DNA from 3 places in the Pantoea sp. Ae19-2 genome. Region 2 is predicted to be linked to each of the others. Evidence: predicted binding sites of a transcription regulator. Region 2 holds the regulator's gene; each other region holds the start of a gene.
What was found. Region 2 encodes CRP, which controls carbon source genes, mostly activating them, when cyclic AMP is high. Its sites were predicted from a motif close to ATGTGANNNNNNTCACAT; they were not measured.
Positions count from the first base shown of each region.

Region 1: a site for CRP is predicted at 4,873-4,890, ahead of cdd (cytidine deaminase). Genes of this name have one in related genera too.
Region 3: a site for CRP is predicted at 3,670-3,687, ahead of msrB (peptide-methionine (R)-S-oxide reductase MsrB). Genes of this name have one in related genera too.

Region 1 covers NZ_JBCHWE010000001.1:953,096-960,174, forward strand. The annotation lists gene mglC (galactose/methyl galactoside ABC transporter permease MglC) at 1-958, shown strand, start outside; gene sanA (outer membrane permeability protein SanA) at 1,216-1,935, opposite strand; gene AAIE03_RS04470 (NAD-dependent malic enzyme) at 2,069-3,766, opposite strand; gene cdd (cytidine deaminase) at 3,935-4,825, opposite strand; gene AAIE03_RS04480 (CidB/LrgB family autolysis modulator) at 4,945-5,637, opposite strand; gene AAIE03_RS04485 (CidA/LrgA family protein) at 5,630-6,022, opposite strand; gene metG (methionine--tRNA ligase) at 6,141-7,079, opposite strand, start outside.
Region 2 covers NZ_JBCHWE010000001.1:4,297,963-4,305,041, forward strand. The annotation lists gene AAIE03_RS19725 (aminodeoxychorismate synthase component II) at 1-359, shown strand, start outside; gene argD (bifunctional acetylornithine/succinyldiaminopimelate transaminase) at 448-1,668, shown strand; gene AAIE03_RS19735 (YccS/YhfK family putative transporter) at 1,670-3,745, opposite strand; gene crp (cAMP-activated global transcriptional regulator CRP) at 3,804-4,436, opposite strand; gene AAIE03_RS19745 (OsmC family protein) at 4,740-5,144, shown strand; gene AAIE03_RS19750 (phosphoribulokinase) at 5,174-6,043, opposite strand; gene AAIE03_RS19755 (YheU family protein) at 6,105-6,323, opposite strand; gene AAIE03_RS19760 (hydrolase) at 6,328-7,079, opposite strand, start outside.
Region 3 covers NZ_JBCHWE010000001.1:1,510,778-1,517,856, reverse strand. The annotation lists gene sppA (signal peptide peptidase SppA) at 1-1,051, shown strand, start outside; gene ansA (asparaginase) at 1,137-2,150, shown strand; gene pncA (bifunctional nicotinamidase/pyrazinamidase) at 2,167-2,775, shown strand; gene AAIE03_RS06985 (YeaC family protein) at 2,859-3,140, opposite strand; gene msrB (peptide-methionine (R)-S-oxide reductase MsrB) at 3,143-3,553, opposite strand; gene gapA (glyceraldehyde-3-phosphate dehydrogenase) at 3,894-4,892, shown strand; gene AAIE03_RS06970 (D-hexose-6-phosphate mutarotase) at 4,965-5,843, shown strand; gene AAIE03_RS06965 (aldo/keto reductase) at 5,852-6,703, opposite strand; gene AAIE03_RS06960 (MipA/OmpV family protein) at 6,774-7,079, opposite strand, start outside.

The DNA.
Region 1 (7,079 bases), 3.3 Mb from region 2:
TTATGTCGTACTGCTGGTACTACTGGCTGTTATTATTTTCCAGGATCCGACATTTTTAAGTTTAATGAACCTGAGTAACATTCTGACCCAGTCTTCGGTGCGTATTATTATCGCGCTGGGCGTGGCGGGGCTGATTGTGACCCAGGGTACTGACCTGTCTGCCGGGCGTCAGGTGGGGCTGGCCGCCATTGTGGCCGCCTCATTGCTGCAATCCATGGATAACGTCAACAAAGTGTTTCCGCATCTGGAAACCGTGCCGATTCCGGTCGTTATCCTGATTGTTTGTGTGATTGGTGCCGTTATTGGTCTGGTGAATGGTGTCATTATTGCCTATCTGAAAGTGACGCCTTTTATCACTACGTTGGGTACCATGATCATCGTTTATGGCATTAACTCACTGTATTACGACTTCGTTGGGGCCTCACCGATTGCGGGCTTCTATGATGGCTTCTCAACTTTCACACAAGGCTTCCTTCGTTTCGGTGATTTCAAACTGTCTTACATCACCTTCTATGCAGCGATTGCTGTCGTGTTTGTCTGGATTCTGTGGAACAAAACGCGCTTTGGTAAAAACATTTTTGCTATCGGGGGTAACCCGGAAGCGGCAAAAGTGTCAGGTGTGAACGTTAACCTGAACCTGATCCTGATTTATGCCTTGTCAGGCGTGTTTTATGCCTTCGGCGGTATGCTGGAAGCGGGTCGTATCGGCTCAGCCACGAATAACCTCGGTTTCATGTATGAACTGGATGCTATCGCAGCCTGCGTAGTCGGTGGCGTGTCCTTTGCCGGTGGTGTCGGTACGGTGGCCGGTGTGGTGACCGGGGTGCTGATCTTCACCGTCATCAACTACGGTTTGACCTATATCGGTATCAACCCTTACTGGCAGTACATCATCAAGGGCGGCATCATTATCTTCGCTGTGGCGCTCGACTCGTTGAAGTACTCGCGTAAAAAATAACAGCAGTGGCAATGATGCAAGCGGCCTCAGGGCCGCTTTTTTTGCGCCCTTTTACGCGGTGTTGTGGGGTTCGCTCATCGTCGGGGCGCTGTTTCTTTCATGGCACAGGCTCAACGTCACGGTGCGCAACCCTGAATTGGCTGGCGGACGTCGCCGCAGCCTTCCCGTTTCATTTCTGACAGCAGCATCAGGCGGGCGGGGGAGCCATAAGCCATTCCGGGCTCATCTGTTACTGAAACGCGGGTAAACGGGATGAATTACTGACGGCGTTTCTGTTCCAGTTCCAGTAGCTGTTCTGGCGTCACGGCAGGATAGCTCTGTGCATCTTCAGGAACTTCATGTACAGCCGGGATCGGCACCAGCGGGCCAAGGAAACGCGGTTCGCGCTTCAGTAAAAACAGATCGGCCAGCGCACCCAGCCGCGCACCGACTTCACGCATTCGTACGCTGAGCATATTTTTAGGAGACGGAACCGCATAGCACTGCGCCTGAATCCCCAGGTGCAGGGCAATAAACAGCGCCCGTTCGCAGTGAAAACGTTGGGTAATGATAATAAAGTCGTTGGTGTCGAATACCTTACGCGTACGGACGATAGAATCCAGCGTACGGAAGCCCGCATAGTCCAGCACAATATCAGCAGGATCGACGCCACCTTTGATGAGATCGCGCCGCATAGTCATGGGTTCGTTGTAGCTTTGCTGCGCATTGTCCCCGCTCAGCAGCAGGTAGTTCACCTTTCCACTGTTATAGGCGTTAAGCGCGCCCTGCATGCGGTACAGGTAATACTGGTTAATCACGCCGGTGCGATAATATTTGGCCGTGCCCAGTACCACCCCGACCTGACGGTGGGGAAGGGATGCAAGGTTGTCATAGATATAGGGTGCCGTTTTCCAGCTGATCCAGCGGTCCAGGCCGAGCGCCGTCGCCACCATCGTTAAGATGATGAAAAGCAGAGCAATGAAAACGCGTTTCAACATGCGCCTGAGCACTCGAGATCCGAAGTTTGGGTGGGACAAGGCTACTTGAGCGTCACCCGCTAAGCAAGTTTACCCCGTCTGGCTGGTGTAAATTTAAGCAGCGCTGGATCCGCAGGGATCCAGCGCCGAGTTTTTAGATAGAGGTACGGCGGTAGTGGCGGTATTGAGGCAGCCAGAAATTATTGGCGATAGACTGTGAGAGCACGTCTTCTGAAGTCACCACCGCGACGCCCGCGAGCTGGGCAGCTTTGCCCACTTCCATCGCGATAATCTTCGACACGCCCTGAATATCTTTAATTTCAGGCAGAACCGGGCCTTCACCATCGTTCACCAGCGGTGAACAATCCGCAAGAGCACGGCTGGCCGTCATCAGCATGGTATCGGTGACACGCGATGCGCCAGACGCAATCACGCCCAGGCCAATGCCAGGGAAGATGTAGGAGTTATTACACTGCGCGATCGGGTAGGTCTTACCGTTCCACGAAACCGGTGAGAACGGACTACCGGTAGCGACCAGGGCGGCACCATCGGTCCAGGCAATAATGTCTGCCGGCGTGGCCTCAACGCGAGACGTTGGGTTAGAAAGCGGCATCACGATTGGACGTTTGCAATGCTTGTGCATCTCACGGATGATTTCTTCTGTGAACAGCCCAGGCTGACCTGACACACCGATTAAGATGTCTGGCTGTGCGTTACGCACCACGTCCAGCAGTGAGATCGCATCATTTGAGGTATCCCAGTCTTTCAGGTTGTCGCTTTTCTGCACCAGCTTGCTCTGGAAATCGAGCAGGTTAGGCAGTTTGTCGGTCAGCAAACCAAAGCGATCCACCATCATGACGCGACGACGGGCTTCGTCGTCGCTCAGACCTTCCGATTTCATCTGTGCGATGATCTGTTCGGCAATACCACAACCGGCTGAACCCGCGCCCAGGAAGACAACCTTCTGCTCGCACAGGCGGCTGCCTGCTGCACGGCTCGCGGCAATCAGGGTGCCAACGGTGACCGCAGCGGTACCCTGAATGTCATCATTGAAGCAGCACACTTCGTCACGATAGCGCTCCAGCAGTGGCATGGCGTTTTTCTGTGCAAAATCTTCGAACTGCAACAGCACTTTTGGCCAGCGGCGTTTCACGGCCTGAATAAACTCGTTTACAAACTCGTCATATTCTTCGCCCGTGATACGGGGATGGCGCCAGCCCATGTACAGCGGATCGTTGAGCAGCTGCTGGTTATTGGTGCCCACATCCAGCACCACCGGCAGGGTATAAGCCGGGCTGATGCCGCCACAGGCGGTGTACAGTGACAGCTTACCGATTGGAATGCCCATGCCACCGATGCCCTGATCGCCCAGGCCAAGGATGCGCTCACCGTCAGTGACCACAATCACTTTCACATTTTGTTTGGTGGCGTTTTGCAGCATGTCTTCGATGTGCGCACGGTTGGGATAGGAGATGAACACGCCACGCGCGCGGCGATAAATTTCTGAGAAGTGTTCGCAGGCGGCACCGACGGTTGGCGTGTAAATAATCGGCATCATCTCTTCGAGATGGTTGTCCAGCAGACGATAAAACAGCGTTTCGTTGGTATCCTGAATGTTGCGCAGGTAGACATGTTTATCGTTGTTGTTTTTGAAGTCCTGAAACTGACGCCATGCGCGTTTTGCCTGCTCTTCGATGGATTCTACCGCTTCTGGCAGTAAGCCATTGAGGTTAAATTCATTGCGCTCTTCGATGCTGAAGGCACTGCCTTTATTCAGCAGCGGAAATTCCAGCAATATAGGGCCAGCATAAGGAATGTATAGCGGGCGTTTACTTTCGTATTCGAGTTCCATGCAGTCATGCTCCGGTTGCAAGTTTTCCTGGCGCAATAATCAAAGAGTAGGGTGACGCCAGTTTTATTGTGATGACGAAGACCTGGCGCCAGATCCTATGAAATTTCTGGCCGATGTACAGCTTTTGTAAATAAAAGATTTAGAAACTGTTTAAAACCGTGCCTCACCTTACGCTTTTGCCAGCGTAAGGTGCGTCAGGTTATCGCAACCCAGGGCGTGCAGGGTGGCCTGAGTTGCAGAGAACTGATCCAGGGCTGGCTGCGGCGTCTGGGCTAATGCGGCGGCCTGAATATCGTGGCAGGATTCCCCCGCCATATTCAGTAGAATCAGCGCGGCCTGCAAAGGCGGCAGGCTAGGATTGAAGGCGGCGTTTTCTGCATAGCGTCCGCTGAAAATCCGGCCGGAGGCGGTCTGTAACGCCACTCCGCTGAACGCCCGACTGTAAGGCGCATGGCTGCGATTAGCCGCCTTGACGGCGGCCTGAGACAGCGCATCGCCCGTTGCAACATAACCCTGGTCCACATCATCCATCAGGCGTTCGGTGATATTCAGATCGCCTGGGCCGAATGCGTCAGGCAGATAGTGCGCCAACGTATGCACCGCGCGCTGCGGCAGGCTAATGCGAATATCTGTGCCGCTGTTAAGTTCATTCATAAACTGGCGACAGTGACCGCAGGGGGTGTAATTGACAGTAATGGTCTCCAGACGGGATTCACCGCGCAGCCAGGCATGGGTGACGGCGCTCTGTTCAGCATGAACGGTTTGCTGCATGGTCGCGCCGGCAAATTCCATATTGGCGCCGAAATACCAGTTGCCGCTGACGCCGCGCGCAATCGCGCCGACGTTAAAATGTGAAAGCGTGGCAACCGCGCAGGCAGCGGCAACCGGCAGCAGCGCCAGCGCCAGCGCATCGGCATCCAGTTGAGTTTGCTCTTGCAACAAGGTGACCTGATCGGCCTGCAGCATCGCGTCAAATCCCGGCTCGCTCAGCACCGGACGCAGCGCGGTTTGCAGAGTGGCTGGAAGTACTTCAAAGGCAGAGTGGAAACGTGGATGCATGGAAGCCTCATTCAATCATCAGGGCAATGTGCCAGACATCGGTTTATATGTGATCTCTGTCTCTCTGACAATGCAACATGTCTTACAGTTTTCAACTTTGCGAGATCTCTCCCAAAGTTTTAGCCAAACCAGTGCAGCAGCAGCGGGAAAATAAAGGGGGCGAGCAACGAGGTGATGATGCCGCAGATCACCAGCGCCAGCGAGCTGAAGGCACCTTCCTGAAAATCAAGCTCCGCTGCCCTGGCCGTTCCCAACGCATGCGAGGCATTGCCAATCGCCAGCCCGCGTGCGGCTTTGCTTTTCACTCCCAGCAGATTAAGCAACATATGACCAAACACGGCGCCCAGCACGCCCGCAATCAGGACACAAATTGCGCTGATGGCGGGAATGCCGTGCAGTGAGGCTGAAACCGCCATGGCGATCGGCGTGGTAACCGATTTCGGCAAAATCGTGGCGGCGATTTCTGGTGTGGCGCCCATCCACAGCGCGATGGCGGTGCCTGAAATCATCGCCGTCAGGCTGCCGATCACGCAGACGCCAATAATGGATTTCCAGCGGGCGCGAATTTGATGCATCTGCTCATACAGCGGCAGTGCCAGGGCCACGACGGCGGGCTGCAACAGTTGATTCAGTATCTCGCTGCCTGCGAAGTAGCGGGCATAAGGCATGTGCAGTAACAGCAGAAGGGGAATAATCACCGCCATGGAGACCAGAAGCGGGTTCAGCAAGGGAATTTTCAGCGTTGCCGCCAGCTTGCGCGCCAGCAAAAAAGCCCCGACAGTGAGGGGCAATGACCACCAGATATCACTCATCGTTGCCCCCTTTGATCACGGGGCGCGAATGCAGCTTATGCGCGCTTAACCCTACAATGGCCAGGACAGCGAAGGTACTGACAAGACAGGAGACCACAACAGGACCGAACTGCGCGGTAAGAATATCGGTGTAATTCATGACGCCAACGCTGATGGGCACAAACAGCAGCGCCATATAGCGAATAATCAGATGGCAACCCGGTTTGACCCAACGCACGGGCAGGATTTGCGATGCAAGCAGCGCAAACAGAATCAGCATGCCAATAATGCTGCCGGGCAGGGTGATGGGCAGCAGCAGGGCCACGCCGTTTCCGGCATATAAGCAAAGATAGATAATGATAAAAGCGCGCAGATAACGCCAACTCATCGTTAGCACGGTGTGCATGACAGGCTCCTGTTTTTAACGGGGTTTATCATACGCACTAACGGTCAGGCCCGCCAGCAATCAGCGGTGTGGCTGAAGCGCCATCCCCGGCGGTAAACCGCAGAGGATGGCCAACGGACTATTTCACCGGCATGCCGGGCACCGCGCCGCTGTCTACGGACAGGACAAACAGATCTTTGCCGCCGGGACCGGCAGACAGCACCATGCCTTCTGACACGCCAAACCGCATTTTACGCGGCGCAAGGTTGGCCACGATAATGGTCATTTTGCCAACCAGTACCGCCGGATCGGGATAGGCCGCACGAATACCGGAGAAAATCTGGCGCTTCTCGCCGCCTAGATCCAGTTCAAGACGCAGCAGCTTGTCCGAGCCTTCGACGAATTCCGCTTTCTCAATCAGCGCCACGCGCATATCGACTTTGGCAAAATCATCAATGGTAATGGTATCGCCAATCGGCGCATCGGCCAGCGGGCCGGTCGCCGCGGGTTTATTGGCGTCTGCCGCATCCGCTTTTGACGCCTCAATCAGGCCGTCGACCTTCGCCATTTCGATTCGGCCATACAGGGCCTTGAACGGCGCAACCTGATGGTTCAGCAGCGGTTGCTGAATGGCATCCCAGTGCAGCTCAGTGTTCAGGAACGCTTCGGCGCGCGCGCTCAGCGACGGCATGACCGGTTTCAGCCAGGTCATCAGCACCCGGAACAGGTTAATGCCCATCGAGCAAATGGCCTGCAGGTCTGCATCGCGGCCTTCCTGCTTCGCCACCACCCACGGCGCCTGCTCATCCACATAGCGGTTAGCCAGATCGGCCAGCGCCATGATTTCACGAATGGCACGGCCAAATTCACGGCTGGCCCAGGCCTCACCAATCTTCTCAGATGCGTCCAGGAAGGTTTGATACAGCGCCGGATCGGCCAGCTCAGCTGACAGCTTGCCGTCAAAGCGTTTGGTGATAAAACCGGCATTACGTGAGGCCAGGTTGACGACTTTGTTAACGATATCGGCGTTAACGCGCTGAACAAAATCTTCCAGATTCAGGTCGATGTCATCAATGCG
Region 2 (7,079 bases):
TTCCTGTACTGGGCGTTTGCCTGGGCCATCAGGCGATAGCCCAGGTTTTTGGGGCGCAGATCGTTCGCGCTCGCGAGGTAATGCACGGTAAAACCTCGGCGGTGCAGCACAATGGTTGTGGCGTCTTCCGCGGTCTGAATGAGCCGTTGACCGTTACGCGCTACCATTCACTTATTGTCAAAACGGAAACCTTACCTGATGCGTTCGAGGTGACCGCATGGAGCCTGCGTAACGGCCAGCCGGATGAGATTATGGGGATTCGCCATAAAACGCTCGCACTGGAAGGCGTGCAGTTTCATCCAGAGAGCATCCTCAGTGAACAGGGACACCAGCTGTTGGCTAATTTCCTGCACCAGTAAAGTTGTGTTTGCCTTTAAGTGATTTTTTATGCATATTTCATGATTATTATTTCATCGTGACTCAACGAATCAGTTAATGAGGTTGTCAATGACAGCGGAAAATATGGCAGTAACGCGTGAGACGTTCGATCAGGTCATTTTGCCTGTTTATGCACCTGCTCAGTTTGTACCGGTAAAAGGCAAGGGAAGCCGCGTCTGGGATCAACAGGGTAAAGAATATATCGACTTCTCTGGCGGCATTGCCGTGACCGCTCTGGGCCATTGCCACCCGGCGCTGGTTGAGACCCTGAAGAAACAGGGCGAAACCTTATGGCATACCAGCAATGTGTTTACCAATGAACCTGCGCTGCGTCTGGCCAGTAAACTGATCAACGCCACGTTTGCGGAGCGGGTCTTTTTTGCTAATTCGGGGGCAGAAGCCAATGAGGCCGCGTTTAAGTTGGCTCGCTACTATGCCTGTAAACGCCACAGCCCGTTCAAAAGCAAAATCATTGCCTTTCACAACGCCTTTCACGGCCGGACGCTGTTCACCGTAACGGTGGGCGGTCAGCCCAAGTACTCCGACGGTTTTGGCCCGAAACCCGCCGATATCGTTCATGTGCCGTTCAACGATCTGGACGCGGTTAAGGCGGTGATTGACGATCACACTTGCGCCATTGTGGTGGAGCCGATTCAGGGTGAAGGCGGTGTGATGCCTGCAACACCAGCGTTTATGCAGGGGTTACGTGAACTGTGCGACAAACACCAGGCGCTGCTGGTACTGGATGAGGTGCAAAGCGGCATGGGGCGCAGCGGTAAGTTGTTTGCCTATGAGCACTACGGCGTGACGCCCGATATTCTGACCTCGGCGAAGGCGCTGGGCGGCGGTTTTCCTGTAAGCGCCATGCTGACCACCAATGAGGTAGCCTCAACCATGGCGCCTGGCGTGCATGGCACGACTTATGGCGGCAATCCGCTGGCATGCGCGATCGCAGAAACCGCGTTAGATATTATCAATACGCCAGCTGTACTGAATGGGGTAGAAATCCGCCGCCAGCAGTTTGTTGAGGCGCTCAAGGCTATTGATGCGCGTCACGACCTGTTCAGTGATATCCGTGGTAAAGGCCTGCTGATTGGTGCAGCCCTGAAGCCGCAGTATGCGGGCAAGGCGCGCGATATTCTGAATGCGTCAGCTGCGGAAGGCGTCATGGTGCTGGTGGCCGGAACAGATGTGATGCGCTTCGCACCGTCGCTGATTATCGAGCCTGCCGATATCGAAGAGGGCATGGCTCGCTTTGCCCGTGCGGTAGAGAAAGTGCTGTCTGCCTGAGTTATTTGCGGCGCAGACTGCGCAACAGCCAGCGGCCATGATGAGGCCGCTGGTTCCAGGCCAGAGAAGAGATCGTGTGCATGACTTTCAGATGCTCCAGGATGCGCCTGACGTGCTGCTCCAGTACCGTGACCGGCCCCTCATTTATATCTTCCACGCCCTGTAGCAGATCCGTCTGCGAACTTTCCCCATCATATTCCAGCCTTTGCTGACACCGTTGCAGGGCGATCTCGCACCATTGCAGGTAGTGCTCAGCCAGCGTGGGCGGCAGCATGGTATGTTCACGTGCCAGAATGGTCATGGCGTTAATGTGCTCCACGATAAACTGGCAGTGCGTGACCCATAAGCGCATATCCTGCAGGTAGCGTGAATTAAATCCCGGCTCCTGCATGGCCTGATTCAGGGAGTTGAATACGGCGTTATGCGCCTGGTTGACCTTAACCCGCTGGTAAGCCAGCGCATCGGGTGACTGCTCCGGGCCCAGCAACATTCGCAGGGCATCCTGACAGGCCTCCAGCGCATCATGGGCATTCTGGCGCAGCAGGGCACTTTGCCACTGCGGCCACAGCCATAACATGCCCCCAAAGGCGATCAGGCAGCCCATCAGCGTATCCAGCAGGCGGGGCAGTAAAAACTGTGCCCCGTTAAGGGAGAGCAGTTGCAGCGTATAAACGGCCGTAACCGTAAATCCCACTATTGACCAGCCGTAAAACTGGCGGGTAAAACGGTAGCTGATAAAGGTAATCACCAGCATGATGCTCAGCACCAGCGGTTCAGGCACATCCAGGCGTAGCGACGCCGCCGCGATAGCCAGTCCGGCAAAGGTTCCCAGGGCCCGGTGCTGAATACGTACGCGGGTTGCGCTGTAGTTGCTCTGGCTGACAAACATGATGGTCATCAAAATCCAGTAGGGCTTAGGAATCGAAAAGAACACGGCCAGGGCGCTGCCCAGCATCAGCATGACGGAAAAACGCCCGGCCGTTCGCAGTGCGGAAGACCGCAGCGACAGATAGCTCCGCAACGCGGGCAGCAGCGGTAAACGACGCTGGCGATCGGCCATCAGGTCGCGTTGATAAAGCGGCTTTTGGGTTCGAAGCACCCGGGCGATACGGCTGAAATGATAGAGACAGAAGTTACCCACCGGATTGTCCGGATGCTGAAGGGCGATTTTCTCCAGCGCACCCAACTGCTTGTCCATATCGAAACGACCAGAGAGTTGGTGATACAGAATATCGTCGGCCAGCGCGCGCAGCCGGGCTGAAATCGTTCTGGCGTTCCAGCGGATGACGGCTTCAGCATGGCTTTGCTCGACCAGCTTCTGGACCTCTTCCGGCTGATGCAGGCTGACGGAGATATGCTCCTGCAGATCCAGTGCTACCTGAAACGCCCGGGTCAGGCGTTTGTGGCTGTGATCGCGACTCGCAGACAGCATATGCATTTGCTGATAGCAGGTGTTGATCAGATCGATCGCTTTTTGCTGACGCGCCAGCAGGGGCGGCAGGGCTTTTTCCGGATCGGTCAGCTGCGTCAATAAGCTGTACTTGGCGTCACAGTAATTTGCCAGCTCACGGTAGATCAGGCTCAGGCTTTCGCGCATCGGCTGCTCTTTCCACAGCCAGAACCAAAACCAGTTGAACAGGCCATACCAGAGCGTTCCACCGATATAGAGCAGGGGCGGAACGTAAATGGGCATACGGCCAATCAGGCTGAGGGTAAAAATTGACGCGATTAACGTGCCGGGCAGCAGTCGGGCGTGCAGCGGACTGATCTCTCCGGTGACGCCAAGCAGCAAAGGCAGGGCAAACAGGATGAGCGGCAGCGGCACGTCTTTAAGCAGCAGCCACTGCATCAGTAAACTGCCAAGGGCAAACAGGCTGCCGCCGATGATCAGGCGTTTAAAGAAGCGTTTGTGGGGCGTGTCCAGACCGGCAATGTTGCAGCAGGCGGGAACCAATGAGAACAGCAATCCTTTTTGCAGATCGCCGAACAGCCAGCCGAGCGCTACGGGAAGGCACAACACCAGCGTCTGGCGCAGCGCATAGTTAACTTCGGGGTGATAGATTATTCTTCGCCACATCGGCTCAACACAAGACATTCACGGCATAATGTCGCCATCACGCCGTGAACAGTCAGGCTTAGCGTGTGCCGTAAACAACGATGGTTTTGCCGTGTGCGGAGATCAGGTTCTGATCTTCCAGCATCTTCAAAATACGGCCCACGGTTTCACGTGAACAACCAACGATTTGGCCAATTTCCTGACGAGTAATTTTAATTTGCATGCCGTCAGGATGCGTCATGGCATCTGGCTGTTTAGCCAGATTAAGCAACGTTTGTGCAATGCGTCCGGTCACATCCAGGAAAGCGAGATTTCCCACTTTTTCTGACGTCACCTGCAGACGGCGAGCCATCTGAGAAGAAAGACGCATCAAAATATCCGGGTTAACCTGGATGAGCTGACGGAATTTCTTGTAGGAAATCTCTGCCACTTCGCACGCAGTTTTCGCACGTACCCAGGCGCTGCGCTCCTGACCTTCTTCAAACAGGCCAAGCTCACCAATAAAATCGCCTTGATTCAGATAAGAAAGAATCATCTCTTTGCCTTCTTCATCCTTAATCAGTACCGCGACGGAACCTTTCACGATGTAGTAAAGCGTTTCGGCTTTTTCACCTTGGTGAATCAGCGTACTTTTGGATGGATACTTGTGAATATGGCAATGGGACAGGAACCATTCAAGTGTAGGGTCTGTTTGCGGTTTGCCGAGAACCATTCGCTATTATCCTCTATTGTAATCGTGCCCAAAATACAGGGCTCAGTTTCCCTGCCAGGCGATGAAAGCGTTAAGCGTGTTTCCATTCAGGAAATTATTCGGGCTGCATTTGCGCAGAGCGCATCATTCTTCCCGGCTTCGTCTTCGGATGACGAAAAATATTTTCAGCACTGTTTGTAGCACAGCTTTCGCCGACTGTCTTGTGTTGTCTCGCTTCAGCAATAAGGCTGATTTCTCCGGATTGCTGTTTACCAGGCAAAAGCGTACTCTGACGCAAAAACAGGGCATTCTGGGGGCCAGATTATGCAGGCAAGAGTCAAATGGGTTGAAGGGTTAACATTCCTCGGCGAGTCTTCGTCCGGACATCAGGTCTTAATGGACGGCAATTCCGGCGATAAAGCGCCCAGCCCTATGGAAATGGTGCTGATGGCGGCCGGCGGATGCAGCGCCATTGATGTGGTATCAATTTTGCAAAAAGGTCGCAACGATGTGGCTGATTGCGAAGTAAAACTCGAATCAGAACGCCGGGAAGAAGCGCCTCGCATCTTTACCCGCATCAACCTGCATTTTATCGTCAGTGGAAAAGCACTTTCAGATAAAGCCGTGGCGCGTGCGGTCGACCTTTCAGCTGAGAAGTATTGCTCGGTTGCCATTATGTTAGGCAAAGGGGTGGAAATTACCCACAGTTACGAAGTTATCGAGCTGTAATTATTCAGAGGCCAGCGCGGCCTCTGATTTTATTCAATGCGTTTGCCTTCCATGAGCCGTTTTACCAGCGGTGCCATAATTAATTCCATCGCCAGCCCCATTTTCCCGCCAGGTACAACCAGCGTGTTGATATTGGAAATAAACGATCCCTGCAGCATGGCCAGTAGGTAGGGAAAATCAATATCTTCCAGCCCCTGAAAGTGGATGACGACAAAACTTTCATCCAGTGAAGGAATGGTGCGTGCCGCAAAGGGGTTAGAGGTGTCGACGGTTGGAACCCGCTGAAAGTTAATATGGGTGCGTGAGAACTGCGGCGTAATGAAATTGATGTAATCTTCCATTGAGCGCACCACCGAATCCATTACGGCTTCACGCGAATGACCGCGTTCACCGGTATCGCGTACCAGCTTCTGAATCCACTCCAGGTTAACGATGGGGACGACGCCGACCAGTAAATCCACTTTTTCAGCGACGTTGTGCTGAGCCGTCACGACGCCGCCGTGCAGTCCTTCATAAAACAGCACGTCCGTATCCGGTGGCAGCGGCTGCCACGGGGTAAAGGTACCTGGTACCTGATTCCAGGGCACCGCTTCGTCGTAGGTATGCAGGTATTTACGTGACTGGCCCTTGCCCTGATCACCGTATTCAACAAAGGTCTGCTCCAGCAGACCGAAATCATTCGCCTCCGGGCCAAAGTAGCTGATATGGCGACCCAGATCGCGCGCCTTACGGATAGCCATATCCATTTCAGGCCGGGTAAATCGGTGGAAACTGTCCCCTTCCAGCTCGGCCGCGTGCAAATTGAGTTGCTGAAAAATTTTACGGAATGCGAGGCTGGTGGTAGTGGTTCCGGCACCGCTGGAACCTGTTACCGCGATAATCGGATGACGTGCCGACATAGTGAAACTCCCTGTGAAATCAGGCGATGAGCATTGTTAGCACGATTTTTCGTTCTGTGCATCAGCCACGGAACTCACTTTTGCGCATGATGTTGACCGATTCATGAAGCTCAGACCAGACCAGCACGACTTCACCTTGCTGCAGCTGGCGTCGCACATTGCCGACTTTTTCGGTCAGGCTGAGTTCCTGTTCGCCGTAGTCGGTACCTTCGCGCAGAACAAAGGCTTCAATAACGTTTTCAAGGGTTTCGGGAGAAACCTGTTGCCAGGGAATAATCACAGGGTTAGCTATCCAGATAAGGGGAAATCCACTGCGGCACGCGCTGTTCCAGCCACAATTCAGGCTGACGCAGGGTACCACTCACAAATCCAACATGACCACCGTGTGTTGTCAGCTGATAGGTAATAGTGGCAGATAACTGGTCATTTTGCGGGATCACCTCATCGCTCATAAAGGGGTCATCTTTTGCATGGATAATCAGCAACGGTTTTGTCACCGATCTCAGCAACGGCAGGGCGCTGGCACGGCGATAATAGTCCGTGGCGTCGGCAAAGCCATGCGCCCGGGCCGTGATGGCGTCGTCAAAATCACGCAGGCGACGCAGGGCATTCAGCTGACTGAGATTGACCGGTAAGGTGTCGGGCCATGCGTGCAGCTTGCGCCTGGCATTCTTTTTAAGCTGGCTCAGCAGGTAACGCTGATAAATTTGGGAAAACCCACGTTCCAGTCGGGCGCTACAGGGTTCAAGCATCAAGGGTGCCGAAACGATAACGCCGGCATCCAGCGCAACGTCACTGCCCTGTTGGCCCAGCAGGCAACCCAGCATATTCCCGCCCAGCGAAAACCCCACAGCTGCAGTAGGAACCTGTCCCCAGCGGGCCTTCAGCCAGGTCAGGAAAAAGCGTGCATCTTCCGTCTCGCCGGAGTGGTAAATCCGGTTTAGCCTGTTCGGCTCGCCGCTACAGCCGCGAAAATGCATCACTACGGCCAGCCAGCCACGTTGCCTGCAGACTTTCATCAGGCCATGGATGTAGG
Region 3 (7,079 bases), 2.8 Mb from region 2:
TGATACGGGTCAATACGCGCTGGATAACAAACTGGTCGACGTTCTGGGTTCACGGGCTGATGCCGATCAGATGTTAATCAAGACCTTTGGTTTCGATAAGCAGAGTAGCGATTATCGCAGCGTCAGTATTTATGACTACAACGTGAAACCGGACGCCACTCAGCAGAAAGGCAATATTGCCGTGATCATGGCCAGCGGCGCCATCATGGATGGCGATGAAACGCCGGGCAACGTCGGTGGCGATACCACGGCGGCGCAGATTCGTGATGCACGCCTGGATCCGAAAATCAAAGCGATCATTCTTCGGGTCAACAGCCCGGGCGGTAGCGTGACGGCTTCGGAGGCCATCCGTGCCGAACTGGCTGCGGCGAAAGCGGCCGGGAAACCGATAGTGGTGTCAATGGGCGGCATGGCGGCATCCGGTGGATACTGGATTTCAACGCCAGCCAGCTACATCATCGCCAGCCCGAGTACCCTGACCGGCTCTATTGGCATCTTCGGCGTAATTAATACCCTGGAGAACAGTCTGGCCAGCATTGGTGTGCACACGGACGGCGTGGCGACATCGCCACTGGCGGACGTCGCCAGCACTAAGGCGCTGCCCCCCGAGGTTCAACAGCTCATGCAGTTGACCATCGAAAACGGCTATCACAACTTTGTTGGTCTGGTTGCCGCCTCGCGTCACAAAACGCCGGAGCAAATTGACGCCATCGCCCAGGGACATGTGTGGACCGGCAGTGATGCGAAAGCTAATGGCCTGGTCGATGCGCTGGGGGATTTTGATGACGCAGTGAAAAAAGCCGCTGAACTGGCGAAGGTTTCCCAGCCGCAGCTTGACTGGTACCAGGAAGATCCCGGCTTTATTGATTTGATGCTAAATCAAATGAATGCCTCCGTGCAGGCTGTTCTGCCTGACCCGATCAAAGCCTGGCTGCCTGCGCCGATGTTCGACGTAATGAGTGCGATGCGACGTCAGCCTGGCCTGTTCGACCATCTTAACGATCCACAAAACCGCTACGCCTTCTGCCTGACCTGCGGCGAAGTGCGATAAACCTCTCAGCCCGACCGCTGGTCGGGCTGCTTTTCCCTGCCATTGCCCTTATACTGCGCGTTTTACGGCAAGTCTGAGTACACCTATGCAAAAGAAAAACATTTACGTTGCCTATACGGGCGGTACTATCGGTATGCAACGTTCCGCTCAAGGTTATATTCCGGTTTCAGGTCACCTCCAGCAAGAGCTGGCAAAAATGCCGGAATTCCATCGCCCGGAAATGCCTGACTTTACGATTCACGAATATCAGCCCCTGATCGACTCGTCCGATATGACGCCTCAGGACTGGCAGTCAATTGCCGAAGATATCCGGCGTAATTACGATCGCTACGATGGTTTTGTGATTCTGCATGGTACAGATACCATGGCTTTTACCGCCTCCGCCCTGTCGTTTATGCTGGAGAACCTGGCCAAGCCTGTCATCGTAACCGGCTCGCAAATCCCCCTGGCGGAACTGCGCTCGGACGGTCAGCAAAACCTGCTGAATTCACTCTATGTCGCCGCTAACTATCCGGTTAATGAAGTGACGCTGTTTTTCAATAACACGCTCTATCGCGGTAACCGCACCACAAAAGCGCATGCTGACGGGTTTAATGCCTTTGCCTCACCCAACCTTTCTGCGCTGCTGGAAGCCGGCATCCACATTCGTCGTTTGAACACGCCACCCGCGCCACAGGGGAAAGGTGAACTCATCGTTCATACCATTACGCCACAGCCTATTGGCGTGGTTACCATTTACCCCGGCATTTCCGCCGATGTGGTGCGCAACTTCCTGCGCCAGCCGGTTAAAGCCCTTATTCTGCGCTCTTATGGCGTGGGTAATGCGCCGCAGAACGCTGAGTTTCTCTCTGAACTGCAGCAGGCCAGCGAGCGCGGCATTGTGGTCGTTAACCTGACGCAGTGTATTTCCGGCAAAGTTAACATGGGTGGCTACGCGACGGGCAATGCGCTGGAGCATGCAGGCGTGATCAGCGGTTTTGATCTGACGGTAGAAGCGGCCCTGACCAAACTTCACTATCTGTTAAGTCAGGATCTTTCAAGCGAGCAAATCCGTGCCAAAATGCAGAAAAACCTGCGTGGCGAACTGACAGAAGACTAAAACGGAGCAAACGGGAATGAAACGGGCACTGATCATTATCGATATTCAGAACGACTTCTGCCCCGGCGGCCCAATGGCCGTGAGAGAAGGCGATCACACCGTCGCGGTAGCAAATCGCTATGCCCGTGCCTTTCATGAGAGAGGCGAATGCGTAGTGGCCTTGCAGGACTGGCACCCGGCCAATCATGGCAGCTTTGCTTCTGTCTCGGGCGAGCCGGTTTATACCCTGGGTGAGCTCAACGGTTTGCCTCAAATCTGGTGGCCCGATCATGGTGTTCAGCATTCGGCGGGCGCTGATTTTCATCCTGGTCTCGATCGCAGCCTGTTCGATGCTGTTTTTCACAAGGGCCAGGATCAGGATGTCGACAGCTACAGCGCTTTTTTTGATAACGGCCATCGCCGTAAAACGGAGCTGGACAGCTGGTTACGTGAACGCGGCATCAGCCATCTGGTTATGCTGGGGCTGGCAACCGATTACTGTGTGAAATACAGCGTTCTGGATGCACTGGAACTGGGCTATCAGGTGGACGTGGTCGCCGAAGGCTGCCGCGGGGTGAATTTGAATCCTGAAGACAGCGACATCGCACTGGCCCAGATGGCCGCCCAGGGTGCGGTCATTGTCTGATGTGCTCCGGGCTGGCAGCGTGCCAGCCCGTCATCCACGCTAAACGCTTCTGTCAGCACCCTGACAGAAGCACCTTATCAGACTTAATGCAGGTTGATACGCGTGACGTCTGGTTCGATACCAAACTCTTCTTTCAGCTGCCTTTTCGATTTGGTGACCATCTCACCGTCTTTTCCGATGGTCATATGCTGAGGTGCATCGTTATGACGTGCCTGCCACATCATCACCAGTTGCAGGCTGTTATCACGCTGCTGCTGGGTAAGCGCTACACCGTCCGGCCATTTTCCGGTTTCAACGGCCACAACCAGACGCTCATAAATTTCAGGCGTCAGGGCTTCAAGCATGGCTTCAAGTTGCTGTTTCATGATTATCCTTGGGTCTCCTCACCTTGCTGATCTGTAAAGTTCAGCGAGGCAGAATTGACGCAGTAACGCTCGCCTGTCGGCTGGGGGCCATCCGGGAAAACATGCCCCAGGTGCGCATCACAGCTGCCACAGCGGATTTCGATGCGCTGCATACCATGGGAATTATCTTCCAGATAGCGAATGGCCTCATCGCTTACCGGCTGATAAAAACTCGGCCAGCCACAACCTGAATCGTACTTGGTATCAGACAAAAACAACGGCGCATTGCAGACCAGGCAGTGATAAATCCCTTCCTGCTTGTTATGCAGCAGGGCACCGCTGTAAGGCGGCTCCGTTCCTCGCTGTTGAGTCACATAGCGTTGCATCTCAGTCAGTTGGGCAATTTTTGCTTCGGGTGCGGTTTCTTTAGGCATTTGAGCAATTCCGGGATGTCATTCTGTAAAAATCGACTAGTATTCTAACAAACGATCAACATTAATCGGGTCTTATTTTGTGCTCAACCCTTCAGTCAGTATCTCACTAGGTGGATTTGTGAACTCGATCACCTTTTCTCTGGCATATCCCTATATATTCGGCGAAGGATTCAACAGAGCACGCGGTTTACCGCTGAGCGCAAGCGGTTGCGGCCCCAATAATTCCTGTCTGGTGGATTGACCTGTCGCAACAATTGACACGATTCCGCTTGACGCCTGGTAAGGTTTTTGTAATTTTACAGCCAACCTTTTATTCACTAACAACTAGCTGGTGGAATATATGACTATCAAAGTAGGTATCAACGGTTTTGGCCGTATCGGTCGCATCGTTTTCCGTGCTGCTCAACAGCGCTCTGACATCGAAATCGTTGCTATCAACGACCTGCTGGACGCTGATTACATGGCGTACATGCTGAAGTACGACTCTACTCACGGCCGCTTCGACGGCACCGTTGAAGTACAGGACGGCGCTCTGGTTGTTAACGGTAAGAAAATCCGCGTTACCGCTGAGAGAGATCCGGCTAACCTGAAGTGGGATGAAGTCGGCGTTGACGTTGTTGCTGAAGCAACCGGTATCTTCCTGACCGACGAAACGGCACGTAAGCACATCACTGCGGGTGCTAAGAAAGTCGTTCTGACCGGTCCGTCTAAAGATGACACCCCAATGTTTGTTCGTGGTGCAAACTTCGACAAGTACCAGGGCCAGGACATCGTGTCTAACGCCTCTTGTACCACTAACTGCCTGGCACCACTGGCTAAAGTGATCAATGACAAGTTCGGTATCGTGGAAGGTCTGATGACCACCGTTCACGCAACGACTGCAACGCAGAAAACCGTTGATGGCCCGTCTCACAAAGACTGGCGTGGCGGTCGTGGCGCGTCTCAGAACATCATCCCTTCCTCTACCGGTGCGGCCAAAGCCGTAGGTAAAGTGCTGCCAGAACTGAATGGCAAGCTGACAGGTATGGCGTTCCGCGTTCCGACGCCAAACGTTTCTGTTGTTGACCTGACCGTTCGTCTGGAAAAAGCCGCATCTTACAAAGAAATCTGTGCAGCGATCAAAGCAGCAGCAGAAGGCGAAATGAAAGACGTGCTGGGCTACGTTGAAGACGACGTGGTTTCTACCGACTTCAACGGCGAAGTGCTGACTTCAGTATTTGATGCGAAAGCGGGTATCGCGCTGAATGACAACTTCGTTAAACTGGTTTCCTGGTACGATAACGAAACCGGTTATTCAAACAAAGTTCTCGACCTGATTGCGCTGGTTTCTGCTAAATAAGGCAGCCAGACACTAGAGAATAAGGGTGACTTCGGTCACCCTTTTTTTGATCCCTTTCGTAAGGAGTCGGGCATGCAAGACAAACTTTTTTCTCTTCCCGTCATTAAACAGATTACGCCTTACCTGTCACAGCGTCAGGTGGGCGAACTTCCGACTATCGTCGTCAGTCATCCCCGCGTGCGCGCAGCTATCACGTTACAGGGCGCGCATCTCATCGCCTGGCAGCCCAGCGGGGAGAAACCTGTCCTGTGGCTAAGTGACAAAAGCCCCTTCTCACCAGGCAAAGCGATTCGAGGCGGCATTCCCATTTGCTGGCCCTGGTTTGGCCCCGCAGGTGAACCCGCACACGGTTTTGCCCGTAACCAGTCGTGGACGCTGTCCGCCCATGACGAAAACGAAGATGGCGTTATCTTGACGCTGGTGCTGGAAAGTAACTCGCAAACCTTAAAGCTGTGGCCACATGAATTCACGCTAATCGCCCGTTTCCGCCTGGGGCAGCACTGTGAGATCGAACTGGAAGCCTATGGCGACTACACGTCCACCGCCGCCCTGCACAGCTATTTTAACGTGGCGGATATCAACGGCGTAGAGGTGTCGGGTCTGGGTGAGCACTATATCGACAAGGTTAACGACAATCAGCCAGGCACGGGCGACGGCAAACAGCGCTTTACCACCCGGGTTGACCGTATTTTCACCTCGGCCAATGACTGTTCGGTGATTAACGATCAGGCTGGAAAGCGCCAGATTGAAGTCTATCACCACCATCATAGTGACGTTGTCACGTGGAACCCCGGCGTCGAACTCTCCTGCAGTATGACGGACATGCCCAACGAAGGGTATAAAACCATGGTGTGCGTGGAAACGGCGCGAATCAGCAAACCGTTACGCAGCGCGGGCGAAAAACCGGCCCGGCTGGCCACCACGATCCGTCTGAAAGGGAAAGTGAATTAACGCTTAATTCACACCACGTCCAGGGGCATTTTATGCCGCGGTGGCGGGAAAGCCTTGTCGATCAGGAAACACGCCTCATCACTCAGGGTGATATCCAGTGCCGCGGCATTTTCCCGGACGTGCTCAAGGGAACTGGCTTTAGGAATAGCCATCACGCCGGGAGCGCGGATTACCCACGCCAGAAGCAGCTGTGCAACCGTCACGCCTTTCTGCTGAGCCAAAGCGACCAGCGTGGGCTCAGAAAACAAATGGCTGCGCAGCCGCCCTGCCTGTGCCAACGGACAGTATGCCATGATCGGCACAGCACGCTGCTGACACTGCGGTAACAGGTCGTACTCAATACCGCGAGAGGCGAGATGGTAAAGGACCTGATTCGTCGCACATGCTTCGCCCCCGGGTTCGGCCCAGAGCTCGTCCATATCATCGCTGTCAAAATTTGAAACGCCCCAGTGAACAATCTTCCCCTGCTGTTGAAGCCTTTGCATGGCGCGAATCGTCTCTTCCAACGGGACGCTGCCGCGCCAGTGCAGCAGATAGAGATCAATACGGTCGGTTTGCAAACGGCGCAGGCTGGCTTCGCAGGCCGCTATCGCATCATCTTCACCGGCATTCCATGGGTAGACTTTCGATACCAGCAGCGCGCTATCGCGGCGCCCTTTTAATGCCTCGCCGACCACCTCTTCCGCTCTGCCATCGGCATACATTTCTGCCGTATCGATAATTTTCAGGCCTGCATCCAGACCCGCCTGAAGCGCTGTGACTTCCTGCTGACGGCGAGCGCTGTCCTCGCCCATGTACCAGGTTCCGAGGCCAATAGCCGGGATGCCCTGGTGACCCGCAACATCGAGACGTTGTGCCATTTGACTCTCCTGCACTGTTGTAGAGCAGACAAACGATCAGAGGGCAACACCTGCCCTCTTAGGGTGCAAATCAGAAGCTGTAACTGACACCGGTCCAGATTGTGAACTGCCCACTTTTATCGACCATAGGGCTGTCTTTGATTTCACTGGCAAAACGCGTATAGCGGCCGGACAGGTTGGCATTCCACTGCGGCGTAATACTGTAGCTGGCGTTCACCTCAGCATAGGGCGACCAGCTGTCATCAGGATGGTAGCGGTTGATGCCGGTGCGATCGCTCTCATTGCCGGAAACACCATAGTAGTAGCGGTTTTGGTTCGCGCTATTCCACATCGCCCCGATGCCCGGTGTCAGGGTAAAGTCACCGAAGTTGAAGCG